DNA from 3 places in the Pseudonocardia sp. DR1-2 genome. Region 1 is predicted to be linked to each of the others. Evidence: predicted binding sites of a transcription regulator. Region 1 holds the regulator's gene; each other region holds the start of a gene.
The links. The regulator LexA, encoded in region 1, represses DNA repair genes until DNA is damaged. The targets are predictions, from matches to a motif close to CGAACACGTGTTCG.
Positions count from the first base shown of each region.

Region 1 (2,198 bases):
CACGACCTCGTCCACCCCGACGGTCCGCGCGACGTCGAGGCACTGCTGGTCGGCGACGACGGCGTGCCCCTGCTGGTCGACAAGACCACCGGGGCCGCCGGGGTGTACCGGCCCGCCGCGCCGCTGCGCGACGGCGGGGGCCCCGTGGAGCTGCGCCGGGTGGCACAGGTGGTGCTGCCCTGGTCCGGCACCGGCGGCGGGCCGCTCGGGGCCGCCGGGTCGCGTACGGTCACCGGCGGCGGGCTCTCGCCGGCCGGGGCCGGCGGCGGGCGCGCCGCCGTGCTGCGGACCTACACCGACGCCTGGGTGTTCCCGCTGCCCGCCGGCGGACCGGCGACGGCCGACGCGCTGGTCGCGGCCCTGGGCGGGGCACCGCTGCCGGTGCCGTTGCCGGGGGAGGCGCAGGGTGAGGCGATCGCCCCGGACGGCCGGGGCGCGCTGCACTCCGGGAGCGAGGCGCGGGGCCTGACCGCGGCGGCGGTCACGGTCGTCCCGGGCGCGGTGTCCGCGGCGACCGTTCCGCAGGCACCGGTCGTGCCTCAGCCCGCCGCGGTGCCCGAGTACCGCACGTACCCGTCGTGGCTGCCTGCCGCGGGCGGGGCCGCGGCGCTCGGGGCGCTGCTGGCCGCCGGCGCCGTCGCGATGTCCCTGCACGGACGGCGCCGCCGGTCCCGCTGATCGCGGGAGCGGGCGCCGTCCGAGGAGGTCAGAGGCGGCGCAGGACCGCCACGACGCGGCCCAGGATCGACGCGTCGTCACCCGGGATCGGGTCGTAGGCGTCGTTCGCGGGCATCAGCCAGATGTGCCCGTCCTTGCGGCGGAACGTCTTCACGGTCGCCTCGCCGTCGATCATCGCGGCCACGACCTCGCCCTGCTCGGCCACCGGCTGCTGGCGCACGACGACCCAGTCGCCGTCGGTGATCGCGGCGTCGACCATCGAGTCGCCCTTGACGTTGAGCAGGAACAGCGTGCCCTCGCCGACGATCTCGCGCGGCAGCGGGAACACGTCCTGCACGGCCTGCTCGGCCAGGATCGGGCCACCGGCGGCGATGTCGCCGATGAGCGGCACGAACGCCGGGGCCGGCCGCGCGGAACGCAGGTCGGCGGTGTCGGTGTCGGAGTCCGTCCCGTCGGTACCGGCGATCTGCTCCGGGCTGCGGACGTCGACCGCGCGGGTGCGGTTCGGGTCGCGCCGGAGGAAGCCCTTGCGCTCCAGGGTGCGGAGCTGGTGGTGCACCGACGAGGTGGACGTGAGGCCCACCGCGTCACCGATCTCGCGGACGCTGGGCGGGTAGCCGTACCGGTCCACCCAGTCCCGGATGACGGCCAGGACCTTCTTCTGCCGCGGGGTCAGGCCGCGGGTGTCGGCCGCGGGGTCGGGGAACTCCCGGACCTTCGCGGATCCCCGGTCCGCGGCGGTGCCGGTCACGCCGGGACCACCGTGTCCGGTGTCGTCCGCTGCCATCGCATTCGCCTCCTCGGGTACTTACGGCGACGACCCTAGCCGCCACGGGCCCGTTCGCCAAACATGCGTTCGAAGTCGCCCGGGGCGTGTCGTGGATTCCGTCGGGCCGCGGTGGTACAACATCGCACACGCGTTCGATCGAACACTGGTTCGATCGAACGCGGTCCGCGTCGCCGTCCGGCCGCGCGGGGGCGACCGGCAGCGGGAACGGCAGCGGGGGTGGCGATCGTGGGTGCGGCGGTCATCGGGGACGTGACGGTCATCGGGCGGGTCCCGGGGCGCACCGCGACCGACGGGGTGCGGCCCGGCCGGGTGCCGGGCGTCGTGCGCCGTGCGGTGGCCGCGTCGGGTGTCCTGCTCGCCTCGGCGGCCGCGGTCGTCGCGCTCGGGGTGCTCGCCGACGTCGCGGTCGCCTCCCACGGCCCGGCCGGGCCGCCCGCGGTCGGCGCACCACGCTGAGAACGTCCCCGGCACGGGCGACGACCTGCGAAAACGCGGTTGTTGTCGGTGCCGGGTGCTACACCGCTCGTACGCCCGTTCGACCGGGCTCGGGGAAGGGCCGGTCGGGAGCGGGGGAGACGAGACCGCCCGGGGGACGGGCGGTCCGACGGCAGGAGGAACCATGCGAGAGCTCGACGAGCGGATCCGCGACCACGGCGCGGTCGGCTGCCTGACCGGCGCCCCGGCGCCCGGCACCCCCACCTCGCGCGCCCGGCGCGCCGCCCGGGAGCGG
Region 1 covers NZ_JAMQOF010000008.1:176,506-178,703, reverse strand. Annotated here, with positions in the region: gene ND486_RS23325 (hypothetical protein) at 1-678, shown strand, start outside; gene lexA (transcriptional repressor LexA) at 707-1,465, opposite strand; gene ND486_RS23315 (hypothetical protein) at 1,694-1,924, shown strand; gene ND486_RS23310 (hypothetical protein) at 2,088-2,198, shown strand, end outside.

Region 2 (2,198 bases), on a different contig from region 1:
GACCCGTCGCGCTCGCCGGTCACGCTCAGAAGTCGACCGGGGCCGGGAGGGGCTCGACCGGGCTGGTCTCCTCGGCGTCGACGACGGCGCCGATCCCCAGCTTCTCCTTGATGCGCTTCTCGACCTCGGCGGCGACGTCCGGGTTCTCCTTGAGGAACTTGCGGGCGTTCTCCTTGCCCTGCCCCATCTGGTCGCCCTCGTAGGTGTACCAGGCACCGGACTTGCGGATGATCCCCTGCTCGACGCCCACGTCGATCAGCGAACCCTCCTTGGAGATGCCGACGCCGTAGAGCACGTCGAACTCCGCCTGCTTGAACGGCGGGGCCACCTTGTTCTTCACGACCTTGACCCGGGTCCGGCTGCCGACCATGTCGGTGCCGTCCTTCAGGGTCTCGATGCGGCGGATGTCCATGCGGACCGACGCGTAGAACTTCAGCGCCTTACCACCGGTCGTGGTCTCCGGGGACCCGAACATCACGCCGATCTTCTCGCGCAGCTGGTTGATGAAGATCGCGGTGGTGCCGGAGTTGCTGAGCGCACCGGTGATCTTCCGCAGCGCCTGGCTCATCAGCCGGGCCTGCAGACCGACGTGGCTGTCGCCCATCTCGCCCTCGATCTCGGCGCGCGGCACGAGCGCGGCCACCGAGTCGATGACGATGATGTCGAGCGCGCCGGAGCGGATCAGCATGTCCGCGATCTCCAGCGCCTGCTCACCGGTGTCCGGCTGGGAGACCAGCAGGTCGTCGGTGTCGACACCGAGCGCCTTGGCGTACTCCGGGTCGAGCGCGTGCTCGGCGTCGATGAACGCCGCGACGCCTCCGGCCGCCTGCGCGCTCGCGACGGCGTGCAGCGCGACGGTCGTCTTACCGCTGGACTCCGGGCCGTAGATTTCGACGACGCGGCCGCGCGGGATGCCCCCGACGCCGAGCGCGACGTCGAGCGCGATGGAGCCCGTGGAGATGGCACTGATCGGGACGCGGGCCTGGTCGCCCAGGCGCATCACCGATCCCTTGCCGTGGTTCTTCTCGATCTGGGCGAGGGCGAGTTCGAGCGCCTTGCCGCGGTCCGGAGCGGACATCTCTTGACTCCTCGCTGGTGGTCGACGATCGGGTCCTGCTGGTGTCTTTCGGGGAGGCACACCACAACGGTATGGGGTACCCCTGACAGTTACGGGCCCGGATCGGCGCCTGTGGACAACTCGCCCGACACCGCGCCGCAGGACCGGTACCGCGAGCCCTGGCGGAACCGTAGACGAACACGCGTTCGATCCGACACCGCGACACGCCGACCGGGCGCCCACGGGAGCCGAGCGGTCACCACGACCGTCCGGGGCGCCGCTACCGCCGTGCGGGTGGGACCTCGTAGGCCGCGCAGACCGCGCGCCAGACCCGGCGCAGGTCGAGACCCGCCTCGATCGCCTGCTCGACGGTCCGGCCGCCGAGGTCGGCGAAGACGTGGTCGCGGGACAGCGACGCCGCCCGCACCGGCCCGAACTCGCCCTCCATCAGTTCCCGGAAGTGGCTCAGTCGCACGCCCGCGAGGGTAGACGGGTCATCCGTTCCGTGCGGTGTCCGCCCGATGACGGCCCGGAGCCGGTAGCCTGGGTGATATGTCCGAACTGCTCACGACCGTCCCGGTCGACGTCGCCGACGAGGTCCTCGCGACGACCGGCATCGGATCGCCCCTGGCGTGGCAGGTCGTGTCGCTGCTCGCGCTGCTGTCCGCGCTGGTCGTGCTGGTGCGCTGGTGGCTCCACCAGCGCCGTCGCTGAGGGTCCCGCTCAGCCGGCCGCCGGGCGTCCCGTGCGGGCCGGGCGCGCGACCACCAGCAGGAACGGCACCGTCGCCACGACCACCAGCGCGCCGAGCAGCGCGTAGTACGACACCGTCACGAGCACCCCGGCCACGATCCCGGCGGCGGCGCCGGCCAGGTTCATCGCCACGTCCACCGAGCCCTGCACCCGCGGCCGGTCGGCCACCGCCAGCGACGACGTGAGCTGCGCCGACCCGCCCACCACCGCTGCCGACCAGCCCAGACCGAGCAGCACCAGGCCCAGCGACAGCAGGCCGGTCGCGGTCGGCGCGGCGAGGGCGCAGACCACCCCCGCCAGCGGCAGCAGCACCCCGGCACCGGCCAGCACCCGGGCCGGTCCGAGCCGGTCGGCGAGCCACCCGAACAGCGGGCTGAGCGCGTACATC
Region 2 covers NZ_JAMQOF010000004.1:459,336-461,533, forward strand. Annotated here, with positions in the region: gene ND486_RS29765 (regulatory protein RecX) at 1-23, opposite strand, end outside; gene recA (recombinase RecA) at 26-1,078, opposite strand; gene ND486_RS14445 (DUF3046 domain-containing protein) at 1,338-1,532, opposite strand; gene ND486_RS14450 (hypothetical protein) at 1,610-1,771, shown strand; gene ND486_RS14455 (MFS transporter) at 1,781-2,198, opposite strand, start outside.
Region 2: recA (recombinase RecA) is a predicted target of LexA. The motif match lies at 1,253-1,266, and genes of this name have one in related genera.

Region 3 (2,198 bases), on a different contig from region 1:
GCGAAGCAGTTGTGGCTGACCACCCCGGCGGCGACGAAGTCCCCCGTGCCGGTGGTGATGTCGACCATCGGGCGGAGGGTGCCGGTGTCGCGGACCGCCACGACCCGCGGCGCTCCCCCCGGCGGCTCCTCGACGCGGGCGCCACCGACGTCGCGCACCCGGGCCACGGCCGGGTCGGTCACCGCGACCAGCCGCAGCTGCTCGGCGACCCCGCCCAGCACCCGCAGCGCCCGCACCCCGGGCCGGGCCGACGGCTCGGAGGCCACGCGGAACCCGAGCCGGCGCAGCGCGTCGACACAGGCCCGGGTGAGCTCCTCGTCGCCGGGGACGATCCGCAGCACCCCGGCGGAGACCTCACCGCAGGCGTCGACGATCCCGCCGACGAACCCGGCCGTCCAGCCGCGGGCGGGCCGCTGCGGCCAGGCGGCCGGCGACGGGGCGGGCGCCGCGATCATCCCGGCGGCCACGGGCGCCGGCCGTGCGGTCAGCAGGTGGTGGGCGCGGGCGAGCGCCTCCAGCTCGACCCAGCCGGTCGGGAACGGCTCGGCCCGCACCCGGCCGCGCACCGCGTCGGCCCGGACCAGCCCGCACAGCCAGCCCTCGGCGTATCCGTCGGGCCGGGCCCCGCCCGGGACCGCGGCCGCACCGGGCCCGACCAGCGCCGTCCCCGGGCTCAGGTGCGGCCGGTCCGCCGAGGCCCGGCAGCGCCCCGGTCGCACGTGCGCCCAGCCGGAGGTGGTGAGGAAGCGGTGCTCGGCGGAGGTGACGAGCCGCGTGCCGTCGTCGAGGGTCACCTCCTGGGCGCGGCGCCGCGTCGACCAGCGCGCGAGCACCGGGGTGCGGACGAAGCGGCGCCGACCGCCGCCGTCGGTGACGGTGCCGACCACCTCGTCGCCCGGGCACAGCTCCCCGATCGGCCGCGACCGGCCGTCGGCGGTGAGTACCGGGGTCTCCGGGACGAGGCAGTACGTGCACGCGTGCGAGCAGCCGCGGTAGGGGTTGACCGTCCAGCCGAACGGCACCGGAGACGACGACGGCACCCGGTTCAGCACCGAGCGCGCCTCGACCTCGTGGAACACCGTGTCCGCGAACCCCGGCGTGCGCACCGAGCGCAGCAACCCCCGCATCCCCGGCAGCGCCGTCGCGTTCCCGACACCGTCCGCCCCGACCTGCTGTCCGTCCCATCGCACCGAGTCAGTCGAACACAAGTTCGAACGTCGGACAACCGGTCGTCGCCGGGCGGTCGCGTCCGGGCGAACGGCACCCCGCAGGTCGAAGATCGTTTGCAAGGATGCGGACGTGCCCCCGCCCCCGCCCGTCCCGCGCGACCCGTCCGCCCCCGACGGCGGGCGGCCCGCCGCCCCGCGGACGGGTGGGCGGCGGCGCGCCGAGGACCGGCCCCCGGGCGCCTCGGGCGGGCACCGGCTCCCGGGTGGCGAACCGGCGCGGCACCGGGCCCGCCACGCTCCGGCCCCGCGGCGTCCGGCCCCCGTGGAGGACCGCCCCGGGCCCGCACCGGCGCGCGGCGCGGCGGCGGACCCCGCCGACGGCGCCGAGACCGGTCCCATCCCCCACCCCGGGCACCCGGGCGGCTGGGGCGACTGCCCCGGCCAGGCCGACCTCGGCACCACACCCGGCCCGGCGGCCCCGCCCGCCCCCGGCCGGGGACACGCGCAGGGACACGCGCAGGGACACGCGCAGGGACACGGCCACGGCCACGGCCACGGCGCCGCGTCCCCGGCCGGGCGACGGGTGCGCAGACTGCTGGTCGCGCTGCTCGTGCCGTGCGTGCTCGCGACGCTCGCCGGGGTGGCCCTGCTGTGGCCGGGTGCGACCCCGGTCCCGGAGATCCCACCCACCCAGCAGGTGCACGGGACCGTCACCGCGGTGCAGGTCGCGGACTGCTCCCCCGGCGGCGGGGACCGTCGCTGCACCGGGGTGACGGTCGCCCTGTCCGACGGGCCGCGCGCCGGGCGGGACCTGGTGCAGCTGGTGCCGAACGAGCCGTCGACGCCGCGGTTCGCGGTGGGCGACCCGGTCACGCTGTCCTGGTCGGGCGCGAACCCCGACGACGCGGGCTCCTACCAGCTCGTGGACTTCCAGCGCGGCGCTCCGCTGGGGTGGCTGGCGGCGGCGTTCGCACTGGCCGTCGTGGTGCTCGGGCGGCTGCGCGGGTTCGCGGCACTGGTCAGCCTGGC
Region 3 covers NZ_JAMQOF010000001.1:221,502-223,699, reverse strand. Annotated here, with positions in the region: gene ND486_RS01025 (intein-containing Rv2578c family radical SAM protein) at 1-1,190, opposite strand, end outside; gene ND486_RS01020 (YibE/F family protein) at 1,300-2,198, shown strand, end outside.
Region 3: ND486_RS01025 (intein-containing Rv2578c family radical SAM protein) is a predicted target of LexA. The motif match lies at 1,200-1,213, and genes of this name have one in related genera.